One region of the Simplicispira sedimenti genome, then DNA from elsewhere that is predicted to be linked to it. Evidence: predicted binding sites of a transcription regulator. Region 1 holds the regulator's gene; each other region holds the start of a gene.
The links. The regulator FNR, encoded in region 1, switches genes on or off when oxygen is low (the NO sensors DNR and NnrR bind a similar motif). The targets are predictions, from matches to a motif close to TTGATNNNNATCAA.
Positions count from the first base shown of each region.

Region 1 (6,480 bases):
AGCAAGTGTGGATACGGGCTCCATGGTCTCAGCCGGCGCAAGCACATGCCCGCTGGGCATGGGCATCATTGTGCACTGCCGCGAGGGGGGCACTTGCGTGGCATTGGCTCACCAGCTCTCGCGCACAACCTTCGCAGTTGCCGCATTGGGTGGCAACGCCCAATTCCAGTTGGATCTCGTCAAATCCCATGCCTGCCCGGGCGAAGCGGGTAATCTCGCGGTCGGAAATCCGATGGCAGACGCAGACGATCATGGTGAGACAGGGCCGGGTTGCTGATGTATTGATTATAAATACGAATTGATCGCATTACTAGTCATGTGGATGTATCCAATAAAAAACCGTCCAGGGTGGACGGTTTTTTTGGGGCGCTCGCTGGGCGTCAGAACTTCATGCTCGCGGTGATCTGGAACAAACGACCGGCGCCAGGAATGTAGTGACCGGGGTACAGCGCATCGGCGTACAGCTTGTTGGTCACGTTGGTGAGGTTGGCCTTGAGGCTGTAGCGGTCGTTGATGGCGTACTCGGCCATCAGGTCGGCGGTCACGTAGCCAGGCGCCGACCACCCAGGGTTGCGAATGGGTGTTTGCGAACTGCGGAAATTCAGACCGCCGCCCACGCGCAACTGTGGCGTGATCTGGTAGGTGGTCCAGATCGTACCGCTGTGGCGCGGTGTGAGCGATGGACGTGTGCCTTGGCCTTCGGCGCCTTCGGCACCTCGGTCGATTTTTGCGTCCGGCATCCACATGTAGGAACCATAGACTTCCCACTTGGGCGTCAGGCGACCGGTAATGTCGATTTCTGCCCCCGCCACATGGCGCTTGCCCGACAGCACGGCGATGTTCAGGTCGGGGTCGGTGTTGCGCTCGTGGAGCTTGGCCGCATGGAACACCGCAAGACGGGTGGTGAAGCGCTTGTCGGCAGAGTCGATTTTTGCGCCGATTTCGATGTTGCGGCTCGACTCAGGCGGCGTGTTGACCGTCGCTGCGCTGTATGAATAGGTGTCCCCTGAAGTGTTGAACGAGGTGCCATAAGAGAAGTGGTACGACTGCAGGGGCGTGGGCTGGTACAGCACGCCAAAGCGTTTGCTCCATTCGGAAATCTTCTGTCGATAAGCGGTGGTGGTGACCGGCCCTGGTGCAGCGTTCGGGATGGCGTACGAGTTGTAGTCGCCGTCCATGCTGTCGTAGCGCAGGCCACCCAGCAGCTTCCAGTGGGGCGCTACCTGCACAAGGTCTTGCGCATAGATGCCCCAGCCCTTGGCCTCAAAGTCGCTGGTGGTGCGCAGCACGCGGCTGCGTTCATCCACCCACGCGCCATCGTTGGGCGTGCCGACCGTCGTGGTGGGCTTGTTGATGGTCACGCCGCCCTGGGCGGCACTGCGAGCGCCATACACTTTCTTTTTTTCATGTGCAAAGTCGAAGCCCGCCAGCAGTTCGTGGCGTACGCCCAGTGCCTGGAACTTGTCACTGAAGTCGCTCTGCAGGTGCACGGTGTCCATGTCCTGGATTTTCAGGTGGTTCCCCCGCGTGAGACGGGTGGCGGGACCGAAGTTCGCCAGGCTTGCGGCCACGCCGCCAGGCTGCTGTGCTGCGGCGGCCAGGCGAATGGCGCCTGCGCGCTGGTCGCGCTCGAACTGGCCTGCACGCACTTGCGTCTTGAGTTCGGCGCTGCCTTCAAACCGGTGCACATGGGACAGGGTCACCATGCTGGCGCTGCCATCGTTGTAGTCGCTCTTCGCGCCGTAGTAGTTGGCAGGATCCAGCGGCAACAGCGTGGTGTCGGCCACGCCAGCGTTGGCTGTGGGCCGAATCCAGGGCATGCCGTAGTTCATGCCGTTGTTGTTGTCCAGGTGGTACAGGCTGACGGCGAACTCGTCGCGCGTGCCGATACCCCAGGCGTAGGTGCCTGCAATGCCGTTCTTGTCCAGGCTGCTGCCCGCGCCGTTGTTGTTGGCCTTGGTGGCCATGGCATTGATGCGCAAAGCGGCGTTTTCGCCGGTGTGCCAGTTGAAGTCGCCAGTGACACGGCGGTACGCGTGGTTGCCCAGCGTCAGGTCCACCTGGTGGGTGTCGATCAGTCGCGGTGCCTTGCTCACCTGGTTGACGGCGCCGCCGGTCGATCCACGCCCAAACAGCATGGAGGCGGAGCCGCGCAGCACTTCCATGCGATCCAGATTGAAGGTATCGCGCTCGTAGAACGCTGGGTCGCGCATGCCGTCGATGAACATGTCGCCCGTGCTTTGCAGGGCAAAGCCGCGCAGGCGAATGTCTTCTTCGCCGCCTTCCGCTGCCAGGAAGGTGATGCCTGCGGTGTTTTTCAGTGCTTCCTTGACGGTGTCGAGGTTGCGATCATCGATCAGGCGTTCGGTCACCACGGTGACCGACTGCGGGATGTCGCGCAACTGCTGCTTGCCCTTGCCGATGGTGGTCTCGGTGGCGCGCACACTGTCTTTGCCTTCGGCGGCCTCGGCGCGTTCACGCACCGTGACCGGGGCCAGGCTGCGGTCTGCGTCGGCGGATTGGGCTTGCACGTCCAGGGACGCCGCCAGCATCAGAATGGCCAGCGGCAGCAATCGCAGTGGCGAGGGGGGTGTGAGAGAAAACTGCTGCGCGCTCGGGTTGCGCTGCACGGGGGGGTATGCCAATCGGGCCTCCATGGGTAAGAGCAATGCACATGGCTGCAGGCGATTGAACGCATGCAGTGAAAGAGGCGAGAGGGCAATGGCTGGCGCGGAGGTTTGGCTATGCAGGAACTCGCAAGAGAATGTTAAGCCAAACGAGATTGGTTAGCATTCAAATTGATGCGGCTCAAGGGGCATATTGTTGCTTGTGGCCAACAAAAAAGCCGACAGAGCCGGCTTCTTCTCGGAGGGGCCGTCCTTACTGGACGTGCTTGCCAATCAGGCCCGCCATTTCAAACATGGACACCTGATCCTTGCCGAAAATGGGCTTGAGCTTGGCGTCGGCGTTGATCATGCGCTTGTTGGCGCTGTCCTGCAGCTTCTGGGCCTTGATGTAAACCCACAGCTTGCTGATGATCTCGGTGCGAGGCAGCGGGCTGGCACCCACCACGGCGGCCAGCGCAGGGCTGGGGGTGAGCGCCTTCATGAATGCTGCGTTGGGGGTGCGCTTCTTGGCGGGAGCAGCGGTCTTGGCTGCGGCGCTCTTGGCCGGGGCTTTCTTAGCAGTTGCCATTTTCGGATTTTCCTTATGGGGATTGGTCAATAGCGCCAGCGAAAACCTGCATGTCCACTGGCAGGTCGATGCTAACGGCAAAAAAACGGCTTTCCAAGCGAGCGGGATGTTTTTTTGCTTCGGCTTGTTGCTGTGGCGCCAAGCTCTGGCGCCAAGGTCTGGCGGCAAAGTCTGCGGTGTGGCGCGTTCGCAGCGGCGTCCTGTGGGGTAAGTCTGCCGCGGCGCAAGGGGTTCAGTGGCAGGCAGCCTGGTTGTTGACGATGCGATGCAGTGCCTCGGGACTCAGTATCCGCACGTGACGCTGCTTCACTTCCACAATGCCGTCGTCCACGAACTTGGAGAAGGTGCGGCTCACCGTCTCCAGCTTGAGGCCGAGATAGCTTCCGATTTCCTCTCGGGTCATGCGCAAAATCAGCTCGGATTGCGAGAATCCGCGTGCATGCAGTCGCTGCACCAAGTTGAGCAAGAAAGCCGCCAACCGTTCCTCTGCCCGCATGCTGCCCAGGAGCAACATCACCCCGTGCTCACGCACAATTTCGCGGCTCATGATTTTGTGCACATGGTGCTGCAGCGCATTCACCTCGCGGGAGAGTTCTTCGATGCGCTCGAAGGGCATGACGCACACTTCGGCATCTTCCAGTGCCACGGCGTCGCAGGTATGGTGGTCGTTGACGATGCCGTCCAGACCAATGATCTCGCCAGCCATCTGGAAGCCGGTGACCTGGTCGCGCCCATCTTCAGTCGCGACACAGGTCTTGAAGAACCCCGTGCGTATGGCAAACAGCGAGGTGAAGGCTTCACCGTTGCGGAACAAGGTGCTGCCGCGCTTGATTTTCCGACGCACGGCCACCACGTCGTCAATACGTCGCAGTTGCTCATCGGAGAGAGCCAGCGGCATGCAAAGCTCACGCAGATTGCAATTGGAGCAGGCAACCTTGATGGTCTGCGGTGTCATATGCAGGGGTGTCTGTGAATCCTCGCATGCCGATCCTTCCGTTTCGGAATCAGGTAACGAACGGACGATGGGTATGCGGGCGGGGTGTGACATAGGTCAAATTATGACCTATCCGCTTGGTGATGATCCAATCCTGCACTCGGATGTCGGATGCTTGACGGGAATCAAGGGTCGCAAGGGCAATCTGGTGCACATTAAGCACGCTAGCCAGGAATAACAATGACAATTGTCACCCCCGAACTGCTGACCCGCTACGACGTTTCCGGTCCGCGCTACACCTCTTACCCCACTGCCGATCGCTTCGTGGATGCGTTTGGAGAGCAGGACTACGTGCTTGCCCTTGGGCAGCGCCGCCAAAGTCCGGTGGGCAAGGCGTTGCCGCTGTCGATCTATGTGCACATTCCGTTCTGTGAATCGCTGTGCTACTACTGTGCTTGCAACAAGATCATCACCAAGCACCACGACCGTGCCGATGTGTACCTGCGCTACCTCCAGCGCGAGATCGATCTCCATACCGCCCATTGCGGTGTGGGCCAGATGGTCAGCCAGATTCATTTTGGCGGAGGGACGCCGACCTTTCTATCCGATGCAGGCCTGCGTGACCTGATGGGGATGCTGCGCAGCAGCTTCACGCTGGTGCCGGGGGGGGAGTACTCGATTGAGGTCGATCCCCGTACCGTGGATGCGGATCGCCTGGCGCTGCTGGCGGAACTCGGATTCAACCGTCTGAGCTTTGGCGTACAGGACTTTGATCCCGAGGTGCAGAAGGCCGTGCACCGCATCCAGCCAGCAGAACAGGTGTTTTCCTTGGTGGAGTCTGCGCGCAGCATCGGCTTCGACTCCGTCAATGTGGATCTGATTTACGGTCTGCCCAAGCAGACGCCGGAGTCCTTTGACCGCACATTGGCCCAGGTGGCCGAATTGCGGCCTGACCGCATCGCCCTCTATGCCTATGCCCACCTGCCCGAGCGCTTCAAGGCGCAGCGGCGCATCGTGTGGGCTGACCTGCCCATGGCGTCGTCCAAGGTGTCCATGCTGGCACGCTCGCTCGAAGCCTTCAGCACCGCGGGCTATGTGTATGTGGGCATGGACCACTTTGCACTGCCCGAGGACGCGCTGGCCGTGGCCAAGCGCCAGGGAAGGCTGCATCGCAACTTCCAGGGTTACAGCACGCAGCCGGACTGCGACCTGATCGGTCTGGGCGTATCCGCCATCGGCCGTGTGGGTGCTACCTACAGTCAGAATGCCAAGACACTGGAAGACTATTACGACCTGCTCAACCAGGGTCGTCTGCCTGTGGTGCGTGGTCTGGCGCTCACGCGCGATGATCTGGTGCGCCGCGCCGTCATCATGGCCATCATGTGCCAGGGCGAACTGCTGTTTGAGCCGCTGGAGCAGGCCTGGCTGATCAATGTGCGGGACTATTTTGCGTCGGAGCTGGAGCAGCTCAAGGAACTGGAGCAGCAGGGCCTTGTTATGGTCAGCAACGAGGGCTTGGAGGTCACGGCCATGGGTTGGTACTTCGTGCGTGCCATTGCCATGGTGTTTGACAGGTATCTGCAGGCCGACAAGAACCGCGCACGGTTTTCGCGGATCATCTAACTTTCCTCGCGGAATACGCCACCTGCATGCTTTCCTCACTGGCCTGGACCGCACTCATCATGGGGCTTGCGGGTGGGTCGCACTGCCTTGTCATGTGTGCCGCCCCTTGCAGCGCGGTGGTGTCGGGCGGCGGGGGGGGCGCCCAAGAGGCTGAACAACCCGTCCATTGGGCGAACCGTGCCGTGCCTTGGCGCAGGTTGTCCGCCTACCATGCAGGGCGCATCCTCGGATACAGCTTGGTGGGCGCGCTGGCTGCTGTGGCCATGCAGAGTCTGGCATGGCTGACACAGCAGGCGTCTGCGCTGCGTCCCGTATGGACTTTTTTTCATGTGGCCGTGCTGGCATGGGGCGTCTTGCTGTTGCTCCAGGCGCGTCAGCCTGTCTGGGTGGAGCGTGCAGGGCGCTCGGTGTGGCGGCGGGTTCAACCACTCGTTCAGTCACACACAGGTGTGTTCATGGCAGGCATGCTCTGGTCATTGATGCCATGTGGCTTGCTGTATTCGGCATTGCTGGTCGCCGCATTGACGGGGGGCGCACTGCAAGGTGCGTTGGCGATGGCCTTTTTCGCTCTGGGTAGCGGGTTATGGTTGTTGCTGGCCCCCTGGCTTTGGTTGCAGGTGCGCGTCCGCGTCAATGCCTGGCGAACCGATTGGGGCACGCGACTGGCCGGATTACTGCTCAGCGGCGTGGCGGTTTGGGCCCTGTGGCACGATTTGATCTATCGCCCA
Region 1 is NZ_JAKVIJ010000004.1:36,192-42,671, reverse strand. It holds gene MJ602_RS05775 ((2Fe-2S)-binding protein) at 29-253, opposite strand; gene MJ602_RS05770 (TonB-dependent receptor) at 381-2,552, opposite strand; gene MJ602_RS05765 (SWIB/MDM2 domain-containing protein) at 2,881-3,195, opposite strand; gene fnr (fumarate/nitrate reduction transcriptional regulator Fnr) at 3,428-4,150, opposite strand; gene hemN (oxygen-independent coproporphyrinogen III oxidase) at 4,370-5,752, shown strand; gene MJ602_RS05750 (sulfite exporter TauE/SafE family protein) at 5,779-6,480, shown strand, end outside.

Region 2 (6,480 bases), on a different contig from region 1:
CCACCAGCACCTGCACTGGACCGACGAGCTCAAGGCGCAGACCGCCCAGGAGCGCCTGCGCGAAGACCTGCGCCTGCTGTACGTGGCCCTCACCCGCGCGCGCCACAGCGTATGGATGGGCTTTGCCGCCGTGCGCGTGGGCAACGGCAAGCAGTGCCGCACGCACGACAGCGCCCTGGGCTGCCTGCTGGCCGGGCCCCAGGCCGCGCTGGAGCCGCACGACTGGCACACGCAACTGCAGGCCCTGGCCGAGGCCCAGCCCGCGCTGCTGCGCGTGCAGCCGGCCACCCCCTTGCCCGTGCCACTGCAGGCCCTGGCCCCGGTGGCCGATGCACCGGTGCTGGCCCCCAGCGTGCCCTATGCCGCGCAGTTCGACCGGCGCTGGGGCATCGGCAGTTTTTCGCAGCTGGTGCGCGCCAGCGCCCCAAGTTCAGTGCCCCTGGCCGCCCTGGCGCTCCAGCGTCCGGCCGACGATGAGCTTGCGCCCCTGGTGCCGCTGGCCGCGCCAGCCGCCGGGGTTGCAACGCCCGATCCCTGGGCCGCTACTCCCCGGGGCCGCACGCTGGACCTGTTTGACGACACCCCGCCCGCAGCCCAGGGCCTGCTGCTTTCCCCGGCAGCGCAGGCAGCGCCCTGGCACCAGTTCGTGCGCGGCAGCGCCGCTGGCAACTTCCTGCACCAGCAGCTCGAATGGCTGGCGGCCGAAGGCTTTTCGCTGGAGCCCGAAGGCCCCCTGGCCGATCGCCTGCGCAGGCGCTGCGAGCGCGCGGGCCATGGCGAACGCGCCGCCGAGCTGGTGCACTGGCTCAGCACCGTGGTGCACCTGCCCTTGCCGCCGGTGGGTGCGTCGCTGCGCGGCCTGCAGCGCATGCTGCCCGAAATGGAGTTCTGGTTGCCCGTGCACCGTTTGCCTGCTGCCGAGGTCGATGCACTGTGCCGCACCCACCTGCTGGCGGGGCGCGAACGCCCGGCACTGCCCGAGCGTGAGCTGCGCGGCATGCTCATGGGCTTTGCCGACCTGGTGTTCGAGCAGGGCGGGCGCTACTGGGTGCTGGACTACAAATCCAACCACCTGGGCGACAGCGGCGCCGCCTACACCGCAGACACGCTGGACGCCGCCCTGGCTGCGCACCGCTACGACGTGCAGGCCGCGCTCTACCTGCTGGCCCTGCACCGCCTGCTGCGCGCGCGCCTGGGGGCAGCCTACACACCGCAGCAGCACCTGGGCGGTGCGCTGTTCTGGTTCCTGCGCGGGATCGACGGGCCCCAGGCGGGCCTGTGCCACCTGACGCCGCCCACGGCCCTGCTCGACGCGCTCGACGCCATGCTGGACCCTGCCGAGAACGCCGCATGAACAAGCCCCTCGAACTCTTGCAGCAATGGGTGGACGCCGGTTGGCTGCGCCACCTGGACCGCGCACTGGCCCGCTGGGTGGCGGAGCTCGACCCCCAGGCCCGCCCCGAGTTGCTGATGGCCACCGCGCTGCTGGCGCACCTGGAAGGGCGCGGCCACACCTGCCTCCCGCTGGAGGCCTTGGTGCGCGAACCGGCAGCCCTGCTGGCCTGGCCCGCCCCGGCGCCCCAGGCCCTCGCGCAGGCCTGGCACGCGCTGCCGCAGGGTCTGGACGATTGGCTGGAGGCCCTGCGCCGCAGCCCGGTGGTGCACGAGGAGGGCGTGGCGCCAGACCAGGGCCAGCCGCTGGTGCTGGGGGGCAGCGCCACGGCGCCCTTGCTGTACCTGCGCCGCTACTGGGGTTACGAAACCCGCGTGGCGCAGGCGCTGCGTGAGCGGGCCAGTGCGCCGCTGCCGGTCGATGAAGCCCTGGCAAGACAGTGGCTGGCCCGCCTGTTTGCGCCCGCGCAGCCAGGCCAGGTGCCGGATGCCCCAGCCCGCACCGAGGGCGATACCGATGTCGATTGGCAGCAACTGGCCTGTGCCGTGGCGCTGCGCTCGCGCGTGGCGGTGCTCACCGGGGGGCCGGGCACCGGCAAGACCTACACCGCCGCCCGCCTGTTGGCCCTGCTGGCCGCCATGGAACCACCGGGCAGGCCCTGGCGCGTGGCCCTGGCCGCACCCACGGGCAAGGCGGCTGCGCGGCTGCGCCAGTCCATCGACGGTGCACTGCAAGACCTGCAAACGCCGCTGCAGGGTGTGCTGGACGTGCAGGCCCTGGCCCAGCGCCTGGGCCCGGCGCGCACCCTGCACGCACTGCTGGGCGCCCAGCCGCACACGCGCCAGATGCGCCACCACGCGGGCCACCCGCTGGATGTGGATGTGCTGCTGGTGGACGAAGCCTCCATGGTGCACCTGGAGATGATGGCGGCGCTGCTCGACGCGCTGCCCGCCAGCGCACGCCTGGTGCTGCTGGGCGACAAGGACCAGCTCGCCTCGGTCGAGGCCGGTGCCGTGCTGGGCGACCTGTGCCGCGACGCCGCGGCAGGCCGCTACAGCACAGAGACCCGCCGCTACCTGCAGGCCACCACGGGCCAGACCCTGCCCGATGCCTTGCTCGAAAGCGGCGCCCAGGCGCCAGCCCTGGCACAGCACATGGTCATGCTGCGCAAAAGCCGTCGCTTTGGCGGCCCCATCGGCGCGCTGGCGCTGGCCGTGAACCAGGGCGATGCGCCCCAGGCCCGCCGTGTGCTGGACGCCGACCCCCAGGGTGCCGTGCACCTGCTGGCCAGCAGCGATCCGGCGGCGGCCGTGCAACTGGCCCTGCGCGGCCGCTTGGGTGCGGCGGGCTGCTACCGCGACTACCTGCGCGCGATGGCCGTGCCCGTGCCTGCCCAGGAAGACGCCCACACGGCCTGGGTGCAAGGCGTGCTGCGGGCCTTCGACGGGTTTCGGCTGCTGTGCGCTGTGCGCGAAGGCCCGTGGGGAGCTGCCGGGCTCAACCGTGCGGTCGAAACGGCCTTGCGCGGCGCGGGCCTCCTGCAGGGGCGGGGTGAATGGTATGCAGGCCGCCCCGTCATGGTCACGCGCAACGACGCAGGCTTGGGCGTCTTCAACGGCGACATCGGCATCGTGCTGCAGGCGCCGGGCGGTGGCCTGCGTGCCTACTTTGCCGACGGGCCGCAGCTGCGCTCGGTGGGTGTGGCCCGGCTGGCGCATGTGGAAACCGCCTTTGCCATGACTGTGCACAAAAGCCAGGGCTCGGAGTTCGGGCACACCGCCCTGGTGCTGCCGCCCCAGGCCGCCGGGGCCTTGCTCAGCCGGGAGCTGGTGTACACCGGCATCACCCGCGCGCGCGACGCCTTCACCCTGGTGGCCGCGCAGCCCGCAGTGCTGGAGCAGGCGCTGCGCCAGCGCACACAGCGCAGCAGCGGCCTGCCTGCGCGGCTGCAGGCTTGACCTCTCAGCGATCCATTGCGCGAACGCGGCACCCCCAACGTATGCCACCGGCGCGCCCCAGGTCAGGGCCGCCCGCGATGCATGAAACTGGCGCGCCCCATGCCAGGGCTCCCGCGCAAGGGCCGCCCCGCCGCGCCGGGAGCGTCCCCCCTCCCGAATCGCGCGGCGATTCGAGAGCGGGGGAAGGCGCTTCAGGTGGGCTTACTTCTCGGCCTTTTCCTGGCAACCCAGGCAGCGTGCCGCCTCGGGGGCAACATGCAGGCGGGCCGTGCCAATGTCGGCGCCGCAGTCCGTGCATTCGCCGTAGCTGCCGGCCGCGATGCGTTCCAGCGCTGCGTCGATGGCCGCAAGGTGGGCGATTTCGTGTTCGCCCAGAGCGAACTCGATGTCGCGCTCAGTGTTGACCTGCGCGCGGGAGTCCTCGGGGTGACCAAAATGCTCCGCAGCCACATCCGCACGGCCCACGGTGCCGCCACGTTGCGCTGCCAGTTGTGCCAGCACCTGGGCACGCAGTGCGAGCAACTGTTGTTGGAAAGGGCTGGCTTGTTCGGTATTCATGGGTTCTGCGTGGTTTGTAGAGGATGCCTTCATCTTGCGCCGTGCGCGGCGTTCAGGGGTTGACCGGAGTCAAGAAATTCCGACGTGCGGGAGGCCACCAGCCATGCTGCCTCCTACAATCGCCACATGTTGACCACGCGCTGCCGCCATCGGTTTGCCGGTTTCCTGCTGGCGTGCTGGGCCGTGGTCCAGGCGGTGGCCGGGGCACCCGTTCCCGGCGCGCTGGAAGTGCAGCGCATCTGCTCCGCGCAGGCGCCCGGTCAGTGGCGGCTGGTCTTGCCGCTGGACGCGCCCGAAGCGCCTTCGTCCGTGCATGCCCCGGACTGTCTTTTGTGCCTGCCCCCCTTGTGGCTCGGGCCGCCAGCGGCCCACGCCATGGTGCTGGCGCCTGCCAGCGCTGCACCCGCGGAGCCCAGGCGTGAACCGTGGGCTCTGGCCATGGTGGGCGCCTTGCCGCAGGCACGGGCGCCCCCTCAAATGCTATAAAAATAATAGCTATCAGCGCTTGATGATAGGGCGCTAGAGTCGATTTTTGCTTGTATTTTTTGCCTCCATGGCAATGTCTTGATTTGGAGAAAACCATGAACTTCCCCCGCATCACTTCCTCTCTGCTCGTCGCTGCCGCTCTGGCCTCGGGTCTGGCCCAGGCCCAGACGGCAGCCCCCGTCACCGTGGATGGTGCCTGGGTGCGTGCCAGCGTGCAGGGGCAAAAGGCCACGGGTGCCTTCATGCGCCTGACCGCCAGCGAGGCCACTCGCCTGGTGGGCGCCGCCTCGCCAGCGGCCGGCGTGACCGAAGTGCACGAAATGAAGATGGAAGGCGACGTGATGAAGATGCGCGCCGTCACCGGCCTGGACCTTCCCGCAGGCCAGGCGGTGGAGCTCAAGCCCGGTGGCTACCACGTCATGCTGATGGACCTGAAGGCGCCCCTGGCCAAGGGCAGCACCGTGCCGGTGACACTGACGTTCAAGAACGCCCAGGGCGCCGAGAGCAAGCTGGAGCTGCAGGTGCCTGTGCAGGCGCAGATGCCCGCCATGCAGGGCGGCCATGGCAGCCACGGAATGCACAAGTAATCCCCCCGCGCCACCGGCCCTGGCCTGTCGTGCAGGCACAGGGCGGGTGCGCAGGGCAGGGTGGTGCCCATGGCGCACAGGGGCCGCGTTGGGGTAAGCTGTTCGTATCCTCGACTTTCCATCCATTGGAGCGGCTATGAGCGACTCATCCCCCCTCGGTTTCGGCAAATACGTGCCGGGTTTCGAATTCCTCCAGAACCTGGCCAAGGGTGCTTCCAACAGCATTCCGCAGTTGCCCAACCTGTCCCATTGGGTGGCTCCCACCATCAGCGTGGAAGAACTGGAAAAGCGCATCGAAGAACTCAAGGCAGTGCAGTTCTGGCTCGAGCAGAACTCGCGTGCGTTGGCCGCCACCATCCAGGCGCTGGAGGTGCAGAAGATGACGCTGGCCACCCTCAAGGGCATGAATTTCAGCGTGGGTGATGTGGCCAACGCCTTCAAGCTCAAGACCGCAGATACCGTGATGGAGGGCGTGCACAAGGCCAGCGACACGCTGGCCCATGCAGCGCAGGCCGTCTCCGGTGCGGCCAGCCGCGTGGCAGACATTGCAGCCCCTGAGGAGCCCGCAGCCGCTCCTGCTGCGCGCAAGACGGCCAAGCCCAAGGCCAAGGCAGGCGCCAAGGCCGATGCCGGGGCGGGCGCGGGCCTGATCGATCCCATGCAATGGTGGGGCGCGCTGACGCAGCAGTTCCAGCAGATTGCCGCCAGCGCCATGAAGGATGCCGCCAAGCAGACGGCGCTGGACACCACGCGCAACATGGCCACCGGCCTGGCCAAGGAGGCGCTGAAGACCGCCACCGGCATGGCTGCACGGGGCGTGCAGTCGGTGCAGGGTGCCGCGCGGCGTGCGGCAGCCCCTGCCGCGTCCGCGCCAGCCGCCCCCCGCGCGGCCGCCAAGGCCCCGGCACGCAAGGCGGCCGCCCGCAAGGCACCGGCCAAGCGCAGCCCGGCCAAGCGCAGCCCGGCCAAGAAGGCAGTGCGCAAGACGACCGGTTGAGGGTGCTGCCGAGCACACAGCGCCCCGCGCCGCAGGACGGTCCATGAAGCGATTTCCCACCGCCCATGCCACCCATCCGCAGTGGCGCATGGCCGTGGCCCTGGTGCTGGCGCAACTGCGCGCGCAGATGGCTTTGCCGGGGTACGCCGCCGCGCCCACCCTGGGCCTGCTCTATATCACCGACCACTACGCGGCCGAGGCGGCGGCGCTGCTGGATGTGCTCTCCGCCGAGCTGCCCGAGGTCACTGACTGGAGTGGCACCGTGGGCGTGGGGGTGTGTGCCGCCGGGGCCGAGTACCTGGACGAGCCCGCCCTGTCCGTGATGCTGCTGGACCTTCCGCCAGACCAGTACCGCGTGTTTTCCGGCGTGGCGCCGCTTCCGCGCGGCGGCAGCGGTGCGTTTGCTGCGCACACGGCGCTGGTCCATGCCGATGGGCACACCCCTGACCTTCCGGGGCTGATCGATGAAATGGCGCAGCGCACCCGCACGGGCTACCTGTT
Region 2 is NZ_JAKVIJ010000006.1:96,306-102,785, reverse strand. It holds gene recB (exodeoxyribonuclease V subunit beta) at 1-1,354, shown strand, start outside; gene recD (exodeoxyribonuclease V subunit alpha) at 1,351-3,351, shown strand; gene MJ602_RS08400 (TraR/DksA family transcriptional regulator) at 3,553-3,909, opposite strand; gene MJ602_RS08395 (hypothetical protein) at 4,036-4,395, shown strand; gene MJ602_RS08390 (copper chaperone PCu(A)C) at 4,491-4,982, shown strand; gene MJ602_RS08385 (PhaM family polyhydroxyalkanoate granule multifunctional regulatory protein) at 5,119-5,979, shown strand; gene MJ602_RS08380 (FIST signal transduction protein) at 6,023-6,480, shown strand, end outside.
Region 2: the regulator FNR is predicted to act here: its motif matches at 3,969-3,982, upstream of MJ602_RS08400 (TraR/DksA family transcriptional regulator).

Region 3 (6,480 bases), on a different contig from region 1:
CGTGATGTGGCTGGCCTTCAGCAGCGACACACTCTCACCGCTGCAGATCAACGACCTGCTGGTGCGCATCGTCAAGCCCCGGCTGCAGACCGTGAGCGGCGTGGCCGATGTGCCGATCTACGGCGAGCGCCGTTACGCCATGCGCGTATGGCTGGACCCGCAGCGCATGGCGGGCTACCGGCTCACGCCGCAGGACGTGGAAGATGCCATCCGCCGCAGCAACCTGGAGTTGCCTGCCGGGCGCATCGAGTCGATGGAGCGCGAGTTCAGCGTGACCGCGCAGACCAGCCTGGCGCAGCCGCAGGAGTTTGCCAACATCGTGGTGCGCAGCGTCAACGGCTTTGCCGTGCGCCTGGGCGATGTGGCGCGCGTGCAAGAGGGCCCGGCCAGCGACCGCAGCCGCGTGCGCCTGAACGGGCGCGAGGCCATCTCGGTGGGCGTGATCCGCCAGACCACGGCCAACCCGCTGGACATCTCCAAGGGCGTGCGCGACATGCTGCCCCAGCTCCAGGCGGACCTGCCGCCCGAGGTGACGGTGGAGATCGCCAACGACAACTCGCGCTACATCGACCGCTCTGTCCAGAGCGTGTTCACCACCCTGGTGGAGGCGGTGGTGCTGGTGGCGCTGGTGATCTTTGTCTTCCTGCGCACGGTGCGCGCATCCATTATTCCCATCGTGACCATTCCGGTCAGCCTGATCGGCAGCTTTGCGCTCATGCACCTGGCCGGGTTCTCCATCAACACGCTCACGCTGCTGGCGCTGGTGCTGGCCATTGGGCTGGTGGTGGACGATGCCATCGTCATGCTTGAGAACATCTTCCGCCACATCGAGGAGGGCATGGAGCCCTTCAGCGCAGCCATTCGGGGCGCGCGTGAAATCGGCTTCGCCATTGTCGCCATGACGCTCACGCTGGTGGCGGTGTATGCGCCGCTGGCCTTCACGCCGGGGCGCACGGGGCGCCTGTTCATCGAGTTTGCGCTGGCACTGGCCGGGGCGGTGCTGGTGTCGGGCTTTGTGGCGCTCACGCTCTCGCCCATGATGTGCTCGCTGCTGCTGCGCCACAACCCGAAGCCTGGTTGGTTCGACCGCAGCATGGAGCGCTGGCTCACGGCCCTGTCCGATGGCTACGGCCGCCTGCTGCGTTGGGTGCTCACGGCCCGTGCCGGTGCGCTGCTGCAGGCACGCTGGCTGGTGCTGGCGGTCATGCTGGCCTGTGCGGTGGCGATTGCGCTGATCTGGCCGACCATGCGCCAGGAGCTCTCGCCGCTGGAAGATCGGGGCACCGTCCTGGCGAGCTTCAGCGCGCCCGACGGCGCCACGCTGGAATACACCGACCGCTATGCACGTGAACTGGAGAAAATCGGCCGCGACTACCCCGAGTTCGACCGCATCTACGCCAACGTGGGCAATCCCACCGTGTCGCAAGGCAGTGTGGTCTATCGCGCAGTGGACTGGGAGGAGCGCCAGCGCAGCACCCTGCAACTGGCGCGCGAGATGCAGGGCCGCATCAGCAGCCTGCCGGGGGTGAGCGCGTTTCCCGTCACGCCGCCGTCACTGGGGCAGGGTTTTCGCTCCCGGCCGCTCAACTTTGTGGTGCAGACCTCGGAGAGTTACGAGGATCTGCATGCTGCGGTCTCGCGCATCCTGGCCGAGGTGGCCAAGAACCCCGGCATCCTCTCGCCCGACGTGGACCTGCGCCTGAACAAGCCTGAACTGCGCATCAGCGTCAACCGGGAGCGTGCGGCCGATCTGGGCGTGAATGTGGACGTGGTGGCGCGTGCCATCGAGACCATGCTGGGGGGGCGCACCGTCACACGCTACAAGCGCGATGCCGAACAGTTCGACGTGATCGTGCAGACCGAGGGCGGCAGCCGCAGCACGCCGAAGGATATCGATGCCATCCATGTGCGTGGGCGCGGCGATGCCATGGTGCCGCTGTCCAGCCTGGTCAGCGTGCAGGAGAGCGTGAGCCCGCGCGAACTCAACCACTTTGGTCAGCGCCGTTCGGCCACCATTACCGCCAACCTGGCGCCCGACTATTCGCTGGGCGAGGCGCTGGCCTTCATGGACCGCACGGCCGCCCAGGTGCTCAAGCCGGGCTACACCACAGAGCTCAATGGCATCTCGCGTGAATTCCGCAGTTCGCAAGGGGCGCTGGGCGTGGTGTTTGTGCTGGCGCTGGTGTTCATCTACCTGGTGCTGGCGGCGCAGTTCGAGAGCTTCATCGACCCGCTGGTCATCTTGCTCTCGGTGCCCTTGTCCATGTTGGGGGCGCTGCTGGCGCTCAAATGGGGCGGGGGGTCGCTCAACGTGTATTCGCAGATTGGCCTGATCACGCTGGTGGGCTTGATCACCAAGCACGGCATCCTGATCGTCGAGTTTGCCAACCAGTTGCGTGCCCAGGGGCTGGAAATGGTCGATGCGCTGGTGCAGGCCTCCAGCCAGCGCCTGCGCCCCATCCTCATGACCACTGGCGCCATGGTGTTGGGCGCCATCCCCTTGGCTTTGGCCCATGGTGCAGGCGCGGAGAGCCGCATGCAGATCGGCTGGGTCATCGTGGGCGGCATGGGCCTGGGCACGTTACTCACCGTATTTGTGGTGCCCACCATGTATGCCTTGCTGGCACGGGGCGCCGTGCCAGGGCCGCGCAATGCGCAGGTGCAGCCTGCGGGGACGTCGCATTGATGCTATTTATTTGATAGCTGCTTGCGCCCGTATTTATTGCCCTGTGGGCTGATTTGATCTAATTTTTCTCGCGGTAGCGTTGCAGCACATAGGTGCCGGGCGCGTCGCACAGCACGCTGGCCTTGGGGATTTGGGCAGCGGGTTGCGGTGCCGAGGAGCGGGCGGCCAGCCAGGCCTGCCAGGCGCTCCACCAGGAACCCTCGTGCCGTGGCGCGCTGGCGGCCCAGTCTGCCGCTTCGATCCAGGGGCCGTGCGCCGGGCGGGTGGCCATCTGGTAGTGGCGGCCGGCGTGGCCGGGTTCGGAGATGATGCCTGCGTTGTGTCCGCCGTTGGTCAGTGCAAAGGTGATCTCGGCGTCGCACAGGTGGTGCAGCTTGTACACCGATGTCCAGGGCGAGACATGGTCACGCTGCGTGCCCACCACAAACACGGGCAGGTGCAGGTCGTCCAGCGACACAGGGCGGCCTTCCACGCGGTAGCTGCCGCGCGCCAGGGCGTTGTTCAGGTACAGGTCGGTCAGGTATTCGTGGTGCATGCGCGCGGGCATGCGTGTGCTGTCGGCGTTCCAGGCCATCAGGTCGTTGGGCTGGTCGCGCTCGCCCAGCAGGTATTCGCGCATGCGCCGCGCCCACACCAGGTCGCGCGAGTGCAGAAACTCGAAGGAACCCGCCATTTGTTTGCCCGACAGGTAGCCCTGGCCGCGGGTGGTGTGGTCCAGCCAGTCGATCTGGCCCTCGTCGATGAACAGGCCCAGCTCGCCGGGCTCGGAGAAATCGGTCTGCGCGGCCAGCAGCGAGAGGCTCCGCAACGGCGGCAACTGGTCTTGTCCGGCCACGCCCTGGGGCCTGGCCAGTGCAGCGGCGGCGATGGCCAGCAGCGTGCCGCCCAGGCAGTAGCCCATGGCGTGTACGGGCGTATCGGCGCCGTGCTGTACGCCCACGGCCTGCAGGGCATCGAGCACGCCCAGGCGCAGGTAGTCGTCCATGGTGAGTTCGGCATCGCGTGCGTCCGGGTTGCGCCAGGACAGCATGTACACCGTGTGGCCCTGTTGCACCAGGTAGCGCACCATGGAGTTGTGTGGCGACAGGTCGAGGATGTAGTACTTCATGATCCACGACGGCACGATGAGCACGGGCTCGGGGTGCACCTTGGCGGATTGCGGTGTGTAGCGGATCAGCTCGATCAGCGCGTTGCGGTACACCACCTTGCCGGGAGTGACGGCCACGTCGTGTCCCACGCGAAAGCGCTGCGGCGGCGCGTTGTCGTCGGGCGTGCCGGTGGCGTCGGCAAGCCAGTTCTGCAGGCCCTGGCGCAGGTGGGCACCGCCGTTGTGCCACAGGTCCTGGTGCACCAGGGGGTTGGTGGCGGGCCAGTTGGCGGGGGCCAGCATGTCCAGCCACTGGCGGGCAAAGAAGTGGGTGAGCTGGGCGTGGTGCGTGGTCATGCCGGGCACTTGCGTGGCTTCGCTCCAGAAGGTCTCGGCAGCGCGAAAGCCCGCGCGCCACTGGCGGTAGGGCCACTGTGCCCAGGCCTCGTGCCGAAAGCGCGGGTCTTCATCGGGGGGAGGGGATTCGTCGCCCGGTGCCCAGCCTTCCGCCAGGTGCTGGCGTCCCAACTGCATGGCCAGTGCCGCCAGCTCCAGTCGGCGCCCCGGCGAGAGGGCCAGGTGCCAGGCCCAGTCGGCAGCGGCCAGCCCCAGCGACACCGGCGAGAGCCCACCGGTCAGTGGTGCTGCGGCGGCCTGCGCCAGGCGGTCGAGCTTCTGGGTGGGTGTCTCTGCCGGGCGGGGAGCGCGAGCAGCGCGGTGCGGTGCCTGAGGGGGCGTGGATGCAGGGGCGGAGGAGGGCTTGCGGGGCATGGGGTCTCCTGGAGAGGACATCATCCATTGTGCGCCGCGACACCGACCTGTCCGTGACACAGGTCAATGACGACCGCGCGGAACCGCAGGACATCCATTGCTGCCAAGGGCCATGCTTTCTATGATGCAGGATGGGTCGTGGTGGTCATGGGTCGGTTCATGGCGCCGCGCCCCGAAATGGCGCCTGCATTTCCTTGGAGCACTTCCGCCGATGCCCCTGCCGATTCCTCCCCCCGTTGGCACGCTGCGGCCTTCCTGCGCCGCAGGTGCAAAGGCCAGCGCATGACGCCGGTGTTTGACCTGCTGCGCTTGTCGCTGATTTCGATGGACGTGGTGGCGGCACAGCGCAGTGGCCGCGTCGGCATTGCCCAACGCCAGCGCAACCGGCTGGCCCAGATGTTGGACAACGCGCTGCGTGGGTCGCGTTTTTACCAGGAGCACCTGGGCACCCGGGCCAGCGCCAGTACGCAGCTGCAGGATCTGCCGGTGGTCACTCGCGGTCAGCTCATGGAGCGCTTCGATGACTGGGTGACCGACCCGCGCTTGCATCTTGACGAGCTGCGCGAACTCACCGCCGACCCCGAGCGCGTTGCCGAGCCCTGGCTGGGCCGCTACATGGTGTGGGAGAGTTCGGGCACTGCCGGGATGCCGGGCATTTTTGTGCAGGACGGCCATGCCATGGCCGTGTACGACGCGCTGGAAGCCTTGCGCCGCTGCCAGCGGCGCCCGCTGGCACACTGGATGGACCCGCTGCACCTGTCCGAGCGCCATGCCTTTGTGGGCGCGACGGGCGGGCACTTTGCCAGCATGGTGTCGCTGCAGCGCCTGCGCAGCATCAACCCCTGGATAGCGGCCACCACGCGCAGCTTTTCCATCCAGGTCCCCACGGCGCAACTGGTGGATGGGCTCAATGCCTTTGCGCCCACGGTGCTCATCACCTACCCCACAGCAGCGGCCTTGCTCGCGCAAGAGGCGCTGGAGGGGCGCCTGCACATTGCGCCGCGCGAGATCTGGACCGGTGGTGAAACCCTCAGCCCGGCGGTGCGCGCGCACATTCTCCAGGGGTTGGGCGGGGTGCTGCGCAACAGCTACGGGGCCTCGGAGTTTCTGGCCATGGGCTGGGAATGCGTGCATGGGCACATGCACCTCAACGCCGACTGGGTCATCCTGGAGCCGGTGGACGAAAAGCACCGCCCCGTGCCAGCGGGCGAGCCTGCCTGCAGCGTGTTGCTGACCAGCCTGGCCAACCAGGTGCAGCCGCTCATTCGCTACGAGTTGGCTGACCAGGTGGTGCTGCGGGGCGAATCCTGTGCCTGCGGATCCCCCTTGCCGGTGATCGAGGTGCGTGGCCGCCAGGACGACCCGCTGCGCATGGTCCGCAGCGATGGCGGCACGGCCACGCTGCTGCCCTTGGCGCTGAGCACGGTGCTGGAGGAGGGCGCGGGCGTGTTCGACTTTCACCTGCGTCAGATCGATGCCAGCACGCTGTTGCTGCGCCTGCCCCTGCGCGGCGAAGAGGGGCGGGCCGCTGCGGCGCGCTGCCGTGCGGCGCTCAAAGGCTACGCCGCCAGCCAGGGGCTGGCGCCCATCCAGGTGCGTACCGAGCTGGGCCACAGTGTGCCCAGGGGGCGCAGCGGCAAGGCGTGCCGCATCGTGGCCTGTTGACCCTTTTCACTCCAGCCAGTGCACGGGGATGCGCTGGATGTCATCTTCCTTCCAGGCGATGACCACTCCAACCACCGACTTGCCATTGTCGCCCTGGCTGCTGCGCAATGAGCTGATATGGAAGCGGTAGCCTGGCCCCACCTTCTGCTCGGCCAGGATCTTGGCGTTGTTGGCCGTGGTGCCGATCCGCATGGTGACCAGGAAAACGGCCAGCACCATGACCATGGCCACGCCGGCCAGCACGGGGACGAGCATGGAGCGCTGCGGCAGG
Region 3 is NZ_JAKVIJ010000015.1:49,023-55,502, forward strand. It holds gene MJ602_RS15040 (efflux RND transporter permease subunit) at 1-2,686, shown strand, start outside; gene MJ602_RS15045 (PHA/PHB synthase family protein) at 2,745-4,544, opposite strand; gene MJ602_RS15050 (phenylacetate--CoA ligase family protein) at 4,827-6,209, shown strand; gene MJ602_RS15055 (hypothetical protein) at 6,216-6,480, opposite strand, start outside.
Region 3: the regulator FNR is predicted to act here: its motif matches at 4,598-4,611, upstream of MJ602_RS15045 (PHA/PHB synthase family protein).